DNA from 4 places in the Pseudomonas sp. FG47 genome. Region 1 is predicted to be linked to each of the others. Evidence: riboswitches for the same ligand, from Rfam matches in the RefSeq annotation. Region 1 holds a riboswitch; each other region holds the start of a gene.
The links. A riboswitch is a leader RNA that binds a small molecule or an ion and turns the genes downstream of it on or off. The one in region 1 is predicted to bind cobalamin.
Positions count from the first base shown of each region.

Region 1 (3,679 bases):
GGCGCGCAAGGCCGACAGGGGCAGGACGTGGCGGGCCATGGTCTGGCGCAGCAGCACCGCCAGGGTCTCGACGGGGCAGCCACGGCGACAACCAAAGCCCGCGTACAGCGCGGGCTGCGGGCTGAAATCGAGCATCAGGCCGGGTTGGCGCGGCGGAACAGCCAGGCGCTGAGCAGGCCCAGGGCCAGCCAGAACGCGGCGTTGGTCAGCCAGGAAGCGATCTTGAACTGTGTGGCCAGGGTCTCTGGGGCCAGGCTTGCGTGCACTGCCGGTTGTGGCGCGCCGATCAGGTGAGGGATCACCAGCAGCACGACCCCCAGCACCTTGAACAACCAATGCCGGCTAAACACCAGCAAGGCCAGGCCGGCCGCGGTGGCGGCGGCGGTGCCGATCCACCAGGCCTGGCGTTGGCCCAGGTCGGCGGCGGCGGTGCCTGGCAGCTCGGCCGGCAAGCCCAGGGTGGGCGCCAGGCAGAACACGGCGAAGCCGGCCAGGCCCCAGAGCGCGCCGGTGCTGACGCGGCCAGGTTCACGCAGGCTGTACAGCGCGGCGAGGATCAGGGCGAAGCCGACGGCTACCACCAGGTTGCCGCCGGTGGTGGCCAGCACTCGCTGCCAGCCGTCTTGCGGTGCCCAGGCCTCGGCGTTGTGCTCATGGCTGTGGCCGGCTTCGGCTGGCGCATGTTCATGCTGCTCGGCTACCGGGGCGGCGCTCTCGAAGGTTTCCGCCTGGAGGATCAGCGGGGCGATCCAGAAACTTTGCAGCAGGGTCAGCAGCAGGGCGGCGAGCAGCCCGCTGAAGCCCGCGGTGCGGGCAATACGCGTGATCATGCGGGGATACTCAGTGGCAGGGGAAGGCGGCGCTGTGACGGGTGTCGTGGGCGGCGTTGTGCACCGCCTCGATGTGCGAGAAGCCGGCGAAGTACACCAGGCTCAGGCCCAGCAGGCTGGCGCCCACGGCGACCAGCAGGCGCTGGCTGAGGCTGACGGGGGTGACGATGCTGTGCTTGGCACTGGTGATAGGCATGACGCGTTCCTCTGCTGCTTTTGTTTTGGGCAACGGGCAAGCGCGACGCCCCCAGGCGCGGATGGCCCAGGGCATGCGACAGCACCCGCCCACCGCGGGGTTGTTCATCGAGCACCACAGGCCGGTCTCCGGGCTGGCGAGCATCGCTCGCTTACCGTTGCGGGGGCAGCACCGGCTTTGTCCGCCCCTGTTGTAGAGGCCGCGTCGCACCGGTTTCCCGTTTCACCCCCAATTGGGGGCACCTGAAGGCAGTGCGCTAGCAAATCACGGGGCGTGGCCGGCGTCAATCGCGGCGGCGGTTGACCGTTGTCGGGTGGATGCGTAGCCTTGCCGCTTCGAGGTTCTCAGGCCTGGCCTGAGCTAAGACGGGAACGCGGTACAAGCCGCGGCTGCCCCCGCAACTGTAGGCACTGAAAGGTTCGGCACAGCCACTGCGCAGGCGCGCGGGAAGGCGCTGAGCCACCGGCCCCGGCGCCGGATTGGTGCAAGCCAGGAGACCTGCCTCGCGACGTTTTCGACTTTCAACCGGGCGGGGTGATCCGGTGGCGAACGCGCCCGGCCAGCATGGCCGCGGCCGCCGTCCCGCATGCCCGCGCCACAGCCGCCAAGGGCAACGCGACATGAAAACACTGGCCAAGCTCCCTGTCACCATCGTCACCGGCTTTCTCGGCTCGGGCAAGACCACCTTGCTCCGCCACATGCTCGACAACGCCCAGGGCCGTCGTATCGCGGTGATCGTCAACGAGTTCGGCGAACTGGGCATCGACGGCGAGATCCTCAAGCAGTGCAGCATCGGCTGCACCGAGGAAGAGGCGCAGGGCCGGGTCTTCGAGCTGGCCAACGGCTGCCTGTGCTGCACCGTGCAGGAAGAGTTCTTCCCAGTGATGCGCGAGCTGGTGGCCCGCCGCGGCGACCTTGACCATATCCTTATCGAAACCAGCGGCCTGGCCCTGCCCAAACCCCTGGTGCAAGCCTTCCAGTGGCCGGAAATTCGCAACGCCTGCACCGTCGATGCGGTGATCACCGTGGTCGACAGCCCGGCGGTGGCCGCCGGCACCTTCGCCGCCTACCCCGAGCAGGTCGACGCCCAGCGCAAGCTCGACCCCAACCTGGACCACGAATCGCCGCTGCACGAGCTGTTCGCCGACCAGTTGGCCAGTGCCGACCTGGTGGTGCTGAACAAGGCCGACCTGATCGACGCCGCGGGCCTGGCCAAGGTGCGCGCCGAGGTGGCCGAGGAACTGCCGCCGGCGGTCAAGGTGATCGAGGCCAGCAGTGGCCGCCTGCCACTCGACGTGCTGCTGGGCGTGGGCGCCGAGTCCGAGGCGCATATCGATGGCCGTCGCACCCACCATGATTCGCACCACGACGGTGACGATCACGACGACCACGATCATGATGCCTTCGATTCGATTTCCATCGACCTGCCCGAGGCCGACGAAAGCCTGCTGCTCGGTGCCCTGAGCCAACTGGTCGGTGAGTTCGGCATCCTGCGCGCCAAGGGCTTCGCCGCCATTCCCGGCAAGCCGATGCGCCTGCTGATCCAGGGCGTGGGTACCCGTTTCGACAAGCACTTCGACCGTGCCTGGCGCAGCGATGAAGCGCGCATCACCCGCCTGGTGCTGATTGGCCAGGACCTGGACGCCGCGCAGCTTGAAGCGCGCCTGCGCCAGGCCTTGGGCGCCTGATCCATGCACCTGCTGCGGACCCAGCCCGGCGGCTTCGTGCCGGACGACAGCATTGCCGATCTCGGCCAGACACCTGCCGAGTTGGTGATCCTCTGCAGCGGCGATTCCCATCTGGCACTGCTCGCCGAAACCGCCGAGCAGTTGCCGGACGATTTCCCCAGCGTGCGCCTGGCCAACCCGATGCAGGTGCAGAACCATGCCTCGGTCGACCTGTATGTCGACCAGGTACTGCGCCATGCCAAGCTGATCCTGGTCTCGTTGCACGGCGGCGTCGGCTACTGGCGCTACGGTGTCGAGCAGTTGGTGGCCCTCGCCAGCCGTGGCGTGCAGTTGGTCCTGGTGCCGGGGGACGACCGCCCGGACCCGGAGCTCACCGAGCTGGGCACGCTGCGCGGGGCCGAGGCCGAGCGTTTGTGGCACTACCTGCGCCAAGGTGGCAAGGCCAACGCGATCAACCTGTTCAAGTGCCTGGCCAGTCAATGGCTGGGGCGTGACTACCGCTGGGACGAGCCCCAGCCGCTGCCGCGCACGGCGGTCTATCACCCGGCCCGCCCCAGTGCCGAGCTGCAGGACTGGTACGGCGAGTGGAACCCCGAGTACCCGGTGGCACCGCTGCTGTTCTATCGCTCGCACTTGCAGGCGGCCAACACTGCGTTCATCGATGTGTTCTGCCAGCGCTTGCAGGCGTGCGGGCTCAACCCGCTGCCGATCGCCGTGGCCAGCCTCAAGGAGCAGGCCTGTCTGGAGCAGGTGCAAGCCTGGCTCGACGAGGTGCAGGCCGAGGTGGTGATCAACACCACTGGTTTTGCCTTGTCCAGCCCGGAACAGCCCAACCTGCGCCCGCTGCGCCGCGACGTGCCGGTGTTGCAGGCAATCTGCGCCCAGGACAACCAACCCGGCTGGGAGCAGAGCGAGCAGGGCCTGGGCGCTCGCGACCTGGCCATGCACATTGCCTTGCCGGAGCT
Region 1 covers NZ_JBMDJI010000003.1:222,240-225,918, reverse strand. Annotated here, with positions in the region: gene ACODS5_RS05250 (cobalamin biosynthesis protein) at 1-135, opposite strand, end outside; gene ACODS5_RS05245 (CbtA family protein) at 135-830, opposite strand; gene ACODS5_RS05240 (CbtB domain-containing protein) at 841-1,026, opposite strand; cobalamin riboswitch at 1,129-1,287, opposite strand; cobalamin riboswitch at 1,348-1,546, shown strand; gene cobW (cobalamin biosynthesis protein CobW) at 1,647-2,714, shown strand; gene cobN (cobaltochelatase subunit CobN) at 2,718-3,679, shown strand, end outside.

Region 2 (3,679 bases), on a different contig from region 1:
TTGCAGCGGGTTGATCTATTCGAAGAGGGAGTCGAGCATGGCTACCGATCTGCAGACATTCAAGGTGATTAACAACCTCAAGCCAGATGTGCAATACAAATTTTATTGGAGCAAGGATGAAGAAGTTGACAAGTGGGCGGACACTGGCTTCGTCTTCTATACGTCGTCGAAACCGAGGCAACGGGCTTCAAGTCTTACTTGATAGACATGTGGCGACTGAAGCCCAAGAGCGGCACCACCATTGCCTCCGTCACGACCATTCCGAATGAAGATAGATTGATACATGCGGACGCCTTTAAATCAGCGCCTGGAGATGTGTGGTTCTGGCTTAATACTTGGTATTTTTACAAATTCGACAACGCGAGAAATGTAGAAATTGATATTTCATATTTAGGGCTGCCGCAAAAAAGCGTGACGGCACGCCTCAATGATGACGATGCCTTGACATTCATACGTCTACTCATCGTTGAACCGAAGCTGGGTCCACCCGAAACAAGCGGCCCGGAAAAATTCCATTGCGTGACTCTTGACAAGAAGAGTGGCCGCTACAATTTGACTCTTGAAATGAGCGGCGAGACGTTCAACTTCCGCCCCACTTAAGCCACCTTCTATCAGCGACAGGTGGTTACAGATTTCGCGCAATGGATCGGCACCCACTCTGAGCAATAGGCGACCTGGCAGAGCAACAAAAGGCATGCGTTGACTCCCATGGGCATAAATGCTCAGATGCGCCCCTGCTTTCAGGTGTCCCTGGCCGCCGCGCCAGGGATTAAACGGGAAGCCGGTGCCTCGCCCGCGCGAGAAGTCCGGCGCTGCCCCCGCAACGGTAAGCGAGCCTGGCATTCGACACGCCACTGTGCCCCGCGCATGGGAAGGTGAATGCCCGATGACCCTCGCCAGCCCGGAGACCGGCCTGATTCGCCCATGGCCATTCCCGCGGAGGGCGGGTGCGCTCAGCTTGCCAGGCGCCCGCGCGCCTGCGCGGCCGTCTCGCACCGTCACCGTCGGGCTCATTCATTCCTGCGGTGTCCATCCATGTCTTGTTCCCTGCTGCACCTAGAGCGCCTGCACTGGTCGCTGTCCGCCACCGGGCCGGACCTGCTGGCCGGTATCGACCTCAAGGTCCAATCCGGCGAATTCGTCGGCCTGATCGGGCCCAATGGCAGCGGCAAGACCAGCCTGCTGCGCTGCGCCTACCGTTTCAGCCGGCCACGGGCTGGCCGGGTGCTGCTCGATGGCGAGGATATCTGGCTGCACCCGCCGCGCTGGCTGGCCCAGCGGGTGGCGGTGATGCTCCAGGAGTTTCCCGAGGATTTCGGCCTGAGCGTGCGCGACGTCGTGGCCATGGGTCGCACCCCGCACCTGGGCTGGCTCGACGCAGGCGGCGATTCGGCGCCGGTGGACCACGCCCTGCGCCAGCTGGGCCTGCAGGATCGCGCCGAGCAAGGCTTCGCCAGCCTGTCCGGTGGCGAAAAGCAGCGTGTGCTGCTGGCCCGGGCCTTGGCCCAGCAGCCGCGCCTGCTGATTCTCGACGAGCCGACCAACCACCTCGACCCACGCCACCAGCTCGCCCTGCTGCAACACCTGCGCGGCAGCGGCCTGGGCTTGCTGGCCAGCTTCCACGACCTCAACCTGGCGGCGACGTTCTGCGACCGCCTGTACCTGATCGAGCAAGGCCGGATCATCGCCCAGGGCACGCCCGCCGAGGTGTTGACCGAGCAATGCCTGGCCGAGGTGTTCGGGGTTCACGCCCTGGTCGACCGTCACCCCGTGGGCGAGCACCCACGCATTACCTGGATTCGTCACGCATGACCCGCCTGTTGCTTGCCCTGTTCGCCTGCCTGCCACTGTGTGCCCTGGCACAAGGCTTCCCCGTGACCGTGCGCAGTTGCGAGCGCGCGGTCACCTTCAGCCAGCCACCGCAACGGGCGGTGAGCCACGACGTCAACTTGACCGGCATGCTGCTGGCACTGGGGCTGCGCGAGCGCATGGTCGGCTACAGCGGCATCAGTGGCTGGAAAAGCCTCGCCCCGACGATGCGCGAGGCCCTGCACGGCCTGCCGGAACTGGCATCGCGCTATCCGTCGGTGGAAACCCTGCTCGCGGCCGACGCCGACTTTCTGTTCGCCGGCTGGAGCTATGGCATGCAGGTCGGCGGGCCGCTCACCCCGCAGCGCCTGGCAACGTTCGGCATTCCGGTATACGAACTGAGCGAATCCTGCTCACGGATCATGCCCTGGCACCCGGCAAGCCTCGACGACCTGTACACCGACCTGGGCAACCTGGGCCGGATCTTCGGCGTCAGCGCACGGGCCGACAGTCTGGTCGAGCAACTGCGCCTGCGTATCGCACGAGTCCGCGCTTCGTTGGCCTCGCTCCAGGCCCGACCACGGGTGTTTCTCTACGACAGCGGCGAGGACCGCCCCACCACCTCCGGCAGCCTGGGCATGCCCCAGGCACTGATCGATACGGCCGGCGGCAGTAATGTCATGGCCGACGTGCCTGCCAGCTGGACCGAGGTCAGCTGGGAAAGCGTGGTCGAGCGCGATCCCGAGGTAATCGTCATCGTCGACTACGGCCCGACCACCTGGCAGCAAAAACGCGACTACCTGTTGCAGCACCCGGCGCTGGGCAGCGTCACGGCGATTCGCCAAAAGCGCTTCGTGGTGTTGTCCTATCTGCAGGTGACGCCATCGGTGGACAACGCCGAGGCCATTGAACGTCTCGCCCAGGCGCTGCACCCGCAGCGCTTTGCCGGGGCGCAACGGTGAGCTTGTTGCGCCGTCCTATCGGCTACCGCCTGCTGTTGATCGGCCTGGGCGCCGCACTGTTTGCCTCATGCCTGTTGTCGCTGGGCTTCGGCGCAGCGCAGGTACCAGCAGGCAAGATACTGGAGATCGTGTTGCAGCAACTGGGCCTGGCCCCGGCGACAGACGCCGGCCGTGGCCAGACCCAGATCGTCTGGCAGATCCGCGCGCCACGAGTGTTGCTGGGGGCTTTGGTCGGTGCCGGGTTGGCCCTGGTCGGCAGCGCCCTGCAAGCGGTCACCCGCAACCCGCTGGCCGACCCGCACCTGTTGGGCGTGAGTTCGGGCGCGGTACTAGGGGCGGTGCTGGTGGTGCTGTACCTTGGGCCTTTCGCCGGGGTGCTGAGCCTGCCCTTGGCGGCCTTTGTCGGCGCCCTCGGTTGCATGCTGCTGGTGCTGGGCGTTGCCAGCCGGCGTGGGCGCCTGGACAGCGAGCAACTGTTGCTGGCCGGGGTGGCGGTGTCGTTCGTGGTGATGGCCTTGGCCAACCTGATGCTGTACACCGGTGACCCCCATGCCGCCAGCTCGGTGATGTTCTGGATGCTCGGCGGGCTGGGCCTGGCGCAATGGTCGCTGCTGTGGCTGCCAGGGTTGGCCGTGCTGGCCGGTTTTGCCCTGCTGATGGCGCTGGCTCGCGCGCTCAATGCGCTGATGAGCGGCGAACAGACCGCGGTCAGCCTGGGCTTCGACACGCGCCGTGTGCGCGCCGTGGTGTTCGTCGGCTGCGCGTTGCTCACCGGTGTGCTGGTGTCGTTGTCCGGGGCTATCGGTTTCGTCGGGTTGATGCTGCCGCACATGGCCCGGCGCCTGGTCGGCGCCGAGCACCGTCGGCTGTTGCCGGTTTGCGCGTTGCTGGGGGCATTGTTCGTGGTC
Region 2 covers NZ_JBMDJI010000036.1:29,090-32,768, reverse strand. Annotated here, with positions in the region: gene ACODS5_RS20535 (hypothetical protein) at 133-600, shown strand; cobalamin riboswitch at 739-919, shown strand; gene ACODS5_RS20530 (ABC transporter ATP-binding protein) at 1,036-1,812, shown strand; gene ACODS5_RS20525 (ABC transporter substrate-binding protein) at 1,809-2,771, shown strand; gene ACODS5_RS20520 (FecCD family ABC transporter permease) at 2,768-3,679, shown strand, end outside.
Region 2: linked by a shared signal. The riboswitch ahead of ACODS5_RS20530 (ABC transporter ATP-binding protein) and the one ahead of cobW (cobalamin biosynthesis protein CobW) in region 1 are both predicted to bind cobalamin.

Region 3 (3,679 bases), on a different contig from region 1:
GCCACCGGCGTTGAAGCGCTGCTCCAGGCGCACGGCGAGGTTGCCGAAACCGACCAGGGGATGGCGCCGCCTCGGCTCACCCAGCAGTGCATCCAGAGCCACGCCGGCCACGGTCAGCAAAGCCACACTCATGACCGCTCTCCCCACTGGTTCTCGTAGAGCATGTCACTCAACGGCCGTTGCTCGGCCCAGTCTTCGAGCACCAGCATCGGCGCCGGATAGAATTCGGTCACCGGCCCCAGGCACAGCACCGCCATGGGCTTGGCACCTACGGGCATGCCCAGCAGCTCGGCCAGGGCCTGCGGCTCGAACAGCGACACCCAGCCCATGCCCAGCCCTTCGGCCCGCGCCGCCAGCCACAGGTTCTGGATGGCGCAGGCCAGCGAAGCCAGGTCCATCTCCGGCAGGGTGCGGCGGCCGAAGACATGCGCCTCGCGCTTGTCCATCAGCGCGGCGACCAGCACCTCGGCGCAGTCGTTGATGCCTTCGACCTTGAGCTTCATGAACTCATCGGAGCGCTCGCCCAGGGCTTCGGCGGTGCGCACCCGCTCCTGCTCCACCAACGCCTGGATACGTTCGCGCAAACCGCGCTGGCTGATACGAATGAAGCGCCAGGGCTGCATCAGGCCCACGCTGGGGGCCTGATGAGCGGCGGCCAGCAGACGCCCGAGCAACTCGGGGGCCACCTCGCCGCCGGCGAAATGGCGCATGTCGCGGCGCTCGCCGATGGCCCGGTAGATGGCCGCGCGCTCAACGGCGCTGTACGCGTGTTCGCTCATGGTCGCAACAGCGCCGCCGCCGCGTCGGGGTTGGACGGAAAATAGAAATGCACGTAGGAAGCGGTCAGCCGTCCCAGGCGGTAGACCGCCTCGTTGCCGCGTCCGCCGTTGGGGCTCAGGCCCCGGGCAATCGGTTCCAGCTCGGTGCTGGTCAGTGAATGGTGATAGGTGTGGCCGCGCAGGATGCCTTCGGGCAACTCGACGGCCTGCAGGGCCAAGGCCGCCAGGCGCTTCTGCATGGTCGCCTCGCCCGGCAGCAGGCCTGCCAGCGGCGCACGCACACCGGCCACATCGGTCAGGGCGTCGAGCAGGTAGAGCATGCCGCCACACTCGGCCAGCAGCGGCTTGCCCTCGGCGTGGTGGCCACGGATCGCCTCCAGCATCGGTGCGTTGGCGGCCAGGGCCTGATGGTGCAGCTCCGGGTAGCCGCCTGGCAGGTACAGGCTGTCTACATCAGGCAACTCCCGATCATGCAACGGCGAGAAGAATTCGAGCTGCGCGCCGAGGCTGCGCAGCAGATCCAGGTTGGCGCCATAGGTGAAGGCGAAGGCTTCGTCATGGGCCACCCCGATGCGCACCCCGGCAAGCGGTGTGGTCACGCCCAGTGGCTCAGGCCGGGCAAAACCGACCGGTGGCGGCAATGCTGCATCGCAGCTGGCACCCAGCGCTTCGGCGGCGGCATCCAGGCGCGCATCCAGGTCATTGAGTTCACTGGCCTGGACCAGGCCGAGGTGGCGGCTGGGCAGCTCGATGCCACGCTCGCGGGACAACCCGCCGTACCAGCGCAGGCCTTCGGTGAGGCTGCCTTCGAGCAACTGCGCGTGGCGCAGGCTGCCAACCCGGTTGGCCAGCACCCCGGCGAACGGCAAGTCGGGCTGGTAACGCGCCAGGCCCAGGGCCAGGGCGCCGAAGGTCTGGGCCATGGCCGTGCCATCGATCACCGCCAGCACCGGCACGCCGAAATGACGGGCCAGATCGGCGCTCGACGGCGTGCCGTCGAACAGCCCCATCACGCCTTCGATCAGGATCAGGTCGGCCTCGCCCGCCGCTTCCCACAGCAGGCGACGACTCTCCTCGGCACCGATCATCCACAGGTCCAGCTGATAGACCGGCGCGCCACTGGCACGCTCGAGGATCATCGGGTCGAGAAAGTCAGGCCCGCACTTGAACACCCGCACCTTGCGCCCGAGGTTGCGGTGCAGGCGGGCCAGGGCGGCGGTGACCGTGGTCTTGCCCTGGCCCGAGGCCGGGGCCGCGATCAGCACGGCGGGACATTGGCGCGAGTCACTCACAGCTCGACGCCCTTCTGTGCGCGGATACCGGCCTGGAAGGCGTGCTTGAGCATGCCCATCTCGGTGACGGTGTCGGCCAGCTCGATCATTTCCGGCTTGGCTGCACGGCCGGTGACGATCACATGCTGCATCGGTGGGCGGGCCTGGATGTCCGAGAGCACCTGGTCGAGGTCGAGGTAGCCATGCTTGAGGGCGATGTTCAGCTCATCGAGCACCACGAACTGGATCGACGGATCCTGCAGCAACTGGCGCGATACCGCCCACGCGGCCTCGGCGGCGGCGATGTCGCGCTGGCGGTCCTGGGTCTCCCAGGTGAAGCCCTCACCCATCACGTGATAGCGCACCTGCTCGGGGAAGCGGCGGAAGAACAGCTCTTCGCCTGTGCTGTTGCGACCCTTGATGAACTGCACCACGCCGCACTGCATGCCGTGGCCCAAGGCGCGGGCCAACATGCCGAAAGCTGAGCTGCTCTTGCCCTTGCCGTTGCCGGTCAGCACCAGCAACAGGCCGCATTCGTTGGGGGAATTGGCGATGCGCTCGTCGATGATCGCCTTCTTGCGCTGCATGCGCGCCAGGTGACGTTCGTCGCGTTCGGTGGATTCGCTCATCAGGGGTCTCCGCGGGCTGTCGCAGGGGCAGCGACAGAAAAAGGGCGGGCAGACGGAGAACGCGCAGGGGCCGTGGCGCAGGCCACATCGCTGGCGCATCACCCTCCGTGATGCCGTTGGCAGTTGCAGGCCGGTCTCCGGGCTTGTGAGCGGGCCTGGCCCGGGCTGCGCGCCTTCCCGGGCGATACACCCAGTGGCCTTGCGCAGCGTTGACTCACCTACCGTTGCGGGGGCAGCGCCGGACTCGCACCTTGGCTGGCGCTCACCGGCTTCCCAGTTTCACCCTGCCGAGCCACGGCTCGCAGGGCACCTGAAACACGCCGCGAAGGTTAGAGGGTTGCATCAGGAGCGTCAATCGAGCATGGACCGATCTGGCCTGGATCAATGGCCGATCCGCCAGCTTGTGCCACACTCAAAGCAGTGATATCACATAGCCATCACCGCGACCGACCGCGACCACAATGACAAGGAGCGCGCAGCATGCAAGGCCTGATCATCAACAACCCCCGCCTGGAGTTCCTGCGCCCGGCCCTGGAACGCTGGGTCGACTGTATCGACCGCTTCAACCAGTTCCAAGGCGATAACGAGGCCCCGTATTGGCACGGCGCCGCCGCCAACACCGGGATGCTCGCGGCGGCGGCCTGGCAGGCCGAGCTGGTGGCGCTGGAGCAATACACCAGCAAGAAACAACGCGACGAAGGCGAGCGCGAGGCGCGCGGCGACCTGTTCATCGGCAATGCCGAGGACTCGATCCACCTGCACGCCAGCCAGCGCTGGCCACGCATCGCCCGCCTCGACCTGGCAGCGGCCTTGCAGGAGAGCGCCAGCCAGGCCAAGGCGATCGCCTACGCCAGCCAGTTCAAGGCCGGGGCGTTGTTCGTCACCCCGTGGAAGGCCGGGCAGCACGCCAGCCCCGAAGAACTGCAGGACCTGGTCGACGACCTGCAAAAACACACCGCCTGCGCGATCGCCTGGTACTTCCCCTATGCCTACCGCAAGC
Region 3 covers NZ_JBMDJI010000019.1:58,278-61,956, reverse strand. Annotated here, with positions in the region: gene cbiB (adenosylcobinamide-phosphate synthase CbiB) at 1-132, opposite strand, end outside; gene bluB (5,6-dimethylbenzimidazole synthase) at 129-779, opposite strand; gene ACODS5_RS15600 (cobyrinic acid a,c-diamide synthase CobB) at 776-2,071, opposite strand; gene cobO (cob(I)yrinic acid a,c-diamide adenosyltransferase) at 2,068-2,679, opposite strand; cobalamin riboswitch at 2,791-3,008, opposite strand; gene ACODS5_RS15590 (hypothetical protein) at 3,160-3,679, shown strand, end outside.
Region 3: linked by a shared signal. The riboswitch ahead of cobO (cob(I)yrinic acid a,c-diamide adenosyltransferase) and the one ahead of cobW (cobalamin biosynthesis protein CobW) in region 1 are both predicted to bind cobalamin.

Region 4 (3,679 bases), 200 kb from region 1:
TGCTCGGGGCGGTGGCGCTGCCCAGGGCGATCTGCGCCTGGTCGACGGTCGGCAGCACCGCGGTGCCACTGGCCAGCTTGCTGACACGGGCGACCTGGGCATTGTTGGCGGTGTCGACGAAGTCAGGGCTGACGTAGCCGATGGCGCCGTCGGTAGCGTTCACCGCGTTGACCACATCGGCGCTGCCAGCAACGGCTTGCCAGGTGCTCGGCTCGGTGCCGACGTTGGCGCTGGTGAAGGTGCTGCTGACCGAGAAGGCAGTCGGGCAAGAATCGTTGAGGAAGCGCGCCAGCAGTTCGGTGGTGCCGCTGCTACCGGCACGGTAGATCACCTTGATCGGGGTGGTGTCGCCGTTGCCCAGCAGGGCACCCCAGGTAGCGATGCTGCCGGAGAACACGCCGCACAGTTGCGCGGCGTTGACCTGCAGGTTGCTGACACCGTTGCGGTGGTAAGGAATGGTCACGCTGGTACCGACCGCCGGTACCTGGACCAGCTTGCCCCAGGCAGCGGCGCGGGTGCTGTTGTAGGTCGACAGTTCGCTGGCGCTGAGCACCGAGTCGGAGCCGGCGAAGTCGACGTTGGTGCCGGCAGGCTGGTTGATCGACGCAGGCGCGTTGGTCAGGAAAGCGGTCTTGCCACCGCCGCTGCCCACGCCGGTGTAGCTGAAGCCGCTTGGCAGGATACCTTCCCAGGTGGCGTTGCCGTTGTACAGCGGCTCAGGCAGGGTGGCACCGCCGCCGACCACGGCGGCCATGGATTGGGCCGAAGCCAGGGTAGCAGCCACCAGGGAGGCGGCGATCACAGTACGCTTAAACATGAAGCAATCTCCTATCGTCGTGTTCGTACGTTGAGTGGGTCGCGCATTGCTGTGGCCGAGGCCGTACACCCTGATCCAGAGGGGCTGGAGGCCTGTCCACGAAGGCAACATTCGCAGCTTGTGGTGACAGCCAAAGGAAAAAACATCGGGAGTTCGGCAGGGAAAAACTCGGGTGTCGCGGGGTGGTTCCGGCGGTTTTTCCGGGAGGTGAAGGAGGCAGGCCAGCGGTTATGGGTGATGCTGATCTGGAGGATTACCCGCAAGGCACTCGGGAGGTTGGCCAGGCCGCGAAAAAAGTTTCAATGCAGAGTGACTGATAGGCGCTGCTGGGGTCGTGGTGAACGCCTGGTGGCCCTCCACACGAAATCGAGCTGTTCAGGCGCCAGTGAAATGTTATACGATAACATTTGATTTGAAATGCCATTCCTGTCTGCGACCCAGCCAATGACCAGCGCCACTGCCCCTTCCCCCCTGCCCAACCAACGCCTGCAAAGCATCGACGCCCTACGCGGCCTGGTGATCCTGTTCATGCTCCTGGACCACGTGCGCGAAACCTTCTTTCTGCACCGCCAGGTCAGCGACCCGATGACGATCGATGCCACCGACCCCAGCCTTTTCGCCAGCCGCACCCTGGCGCACCTGTGCGCCCCGGTGTTCGTGCTGCTCACCGGGTTGTCCGCCTGGTTGTACGGCGAAAAGCACCAGGGCCGTGGCGACGTCTCGGCCTTTCTGTTCAAGCGCGGGCTGTTCCTGGTCGTGCTGGAGGTCACCTTGGTCAACTTCGCCTGGACCTTCCAGCTGCCACCCAGTGTGATCTACCTGCAGGTGATCTGGGCCATAGGCCTGAGCATGATCGCCCTGTCGCTGCTGGTGTGGTTGCCACGCCCGGCGCTTATCGCCCTGGGCGCGCTGATCGTCGCTGGCCACAACCTGCTCGATGGCCTGCACTTCGAGCAGGCATCGGCCCTGCATGTGCCCTGGGCGGTCCTGCACGATCGCGGCTGGTTGGAGGTCTGCGACAACTTACGCTTGCGCACATCCTATCCGTTGTTGCCGTGGATCGGCGTGATCGTCCTGGGCTACGCCCTTGGCCCATGGTTCGCCCGCACCAGCCAGGCCGATGCCCGCCAACGGCGGCTGCTGCTGGCCGGGGCTCTGGCCCTGCTGGGTTTCGTTGCACTGCGCCTGCTCAATGGTTACGGCGAAGCGCCCTGGAGCAGTTACCCCAGTGTCACGCAGACGCTGATGAGTTTCTTCAACATCACCAAGTACCCACCTTCGCTGCTGTTCCTGGCCCTGACCCTGGGCGCCGGGCTGCTGTTGCTACGCGCCTTCGAGCGTGCCGGCAGCGCTCGCTGGATCGGCGCGCTGGCGGTGTTCGGCGCGGCGCCGATGTTCTTCTACCTGCTGCACCTGTATGTGCTCAAGGGGCTGTACCTGGCCAGCGTCGGCCTGTTCGGCCGCAACCAGGGCGAATATTTCGGTTTCGAGGGTGTCGCCGCGGTCTGGCTGCTGGCCATGTTGCTGGCTGCCGCGCTGTACCTGCCGGTCCGCGGCTTCGCCCGGTTGAAGGCGCGGCGCCGCGACCTGGCCTGGCTCAAGTACCTGTAAAGGCGTTTCGCCCGGCGGTGCGATGGTCTACCATGCCGCCCGCCGGTTTCCACACGGAATCAAAAGGGAATCCCAGGCGCGTCCAGCGCGCGCCGAACGGAACTGCCCCCGCAACTGTAGGTGCCGAGCCCACGCCATCGATGCCACTGGATGATCCATCCGGGAAGGCCGGCGTCGGGCCTGGACGCACCAGTCAGGAGACCTGCCGGCACGTGTTCACCAACCGGCGGGGTGTCCGGGATGGTCATCCGCCTTGCGCTCGCAGCCCCTCGCTCGTGCCCGGCGATGCCTGTCCGTGCCCATGACCGCACAACGCAAGACAGGAGACCGCCCCACCATGTTGCCCCACCTCGCCACCGTCGTCGCCGGCTTGACCCTGTGCGCGCTGGCCCAGGCCGATAGCCCTGCCAGTGCCACCCAGTATCCGTTGACCCTCGACAACTGCGGCGTGCCCCAGACCTTCGCCCGGGCGCCCGAACGCGCGGTGACCATCGGCCAGGCCGGCAGCGAACTGCTCTATGCCCTGGGCCTGGGCGAACGCCTGGCCGGCACTTCGTTGTGGTTCAACAACGTACTGCCCGAGTTCAAGGCGCAGAACGACAAGGTCGAGCGCCTGGCCGATAACGAACCAAGTTTCGAGGCGGTGGTGGCCAAGCGTCCGCAACTGGTGGTGGTGCAGTTCGAATGGATGGTCGGTGCCCAAGGCGCGGTCGCCACCCGCGAACAGTTCGCCGAATTGCAGATTCCCACCTACCTGCTGCCCTCCGATTGCGAAGGCAAGGACAACCTGGTGGGCGCCGATGGCACCCGTCTGCAACCGTTCAAGGTGCAGAGCATCTACAAGAGCATCAGCCAACTGGCCGAGATCTTCGACGTGCAGGCGCACGGCGCCGCCCTCAACACAGCACTCCAGGGCAGCCTGCAGCGTGCTCAGCAACAACTGGTGGGCAAGGACCTGAGCCACACCAGCGCGTTGTTCTGGTTCTCCAGCGCCGACCTGGCGCTCGACCCGTACGTGGCCGGCCGTCAGGGCGTGGCCGACTTCATGCTGCAGACCCTAGGGGTGCGCAACGTGGTCGAGTCCAACGAGGAATGGCCGACCGTAGGCTGGGAAACCCTGGCCAAGGCCAATCCCACCTGGCTGATCATCGCGCGCATGGACCGACGCCGCTACCCTGCCGATGACTATCAGAAGAAACTCCAGTTCCTGCGCAGCGACCCGCTGACCCGCAACATGGAGGCGGTGAAACA
Region 4 covers NZ_JBMDJI010000003.1:25,969-29,647, forward strand. Annotated here, with positions in the region: gene ACODS5_RS04345 (substrate-binding domain-containing protein) at 1-817, opposite strand, end outside; gene ACODS5_RS04350 (acetyltransferase domain-containing protein) at 1,262-2,428, shown strand; cobalamin riboswitch at 2,455-2,652, shown strand; gene ACODS5_RS04355 (ABC transporter substrate-binding protein) at 2,766-3,679, shown strand, end outside.
Region 4: linked by a shared signal. The riboswitch ahead of ACODS5_RS04355 (ABC transporter substrate-binding protein) and the one ahead of cobW (cobalamin biosynthesis protein CobW) in region 1 are both predicted to bind cobalamin.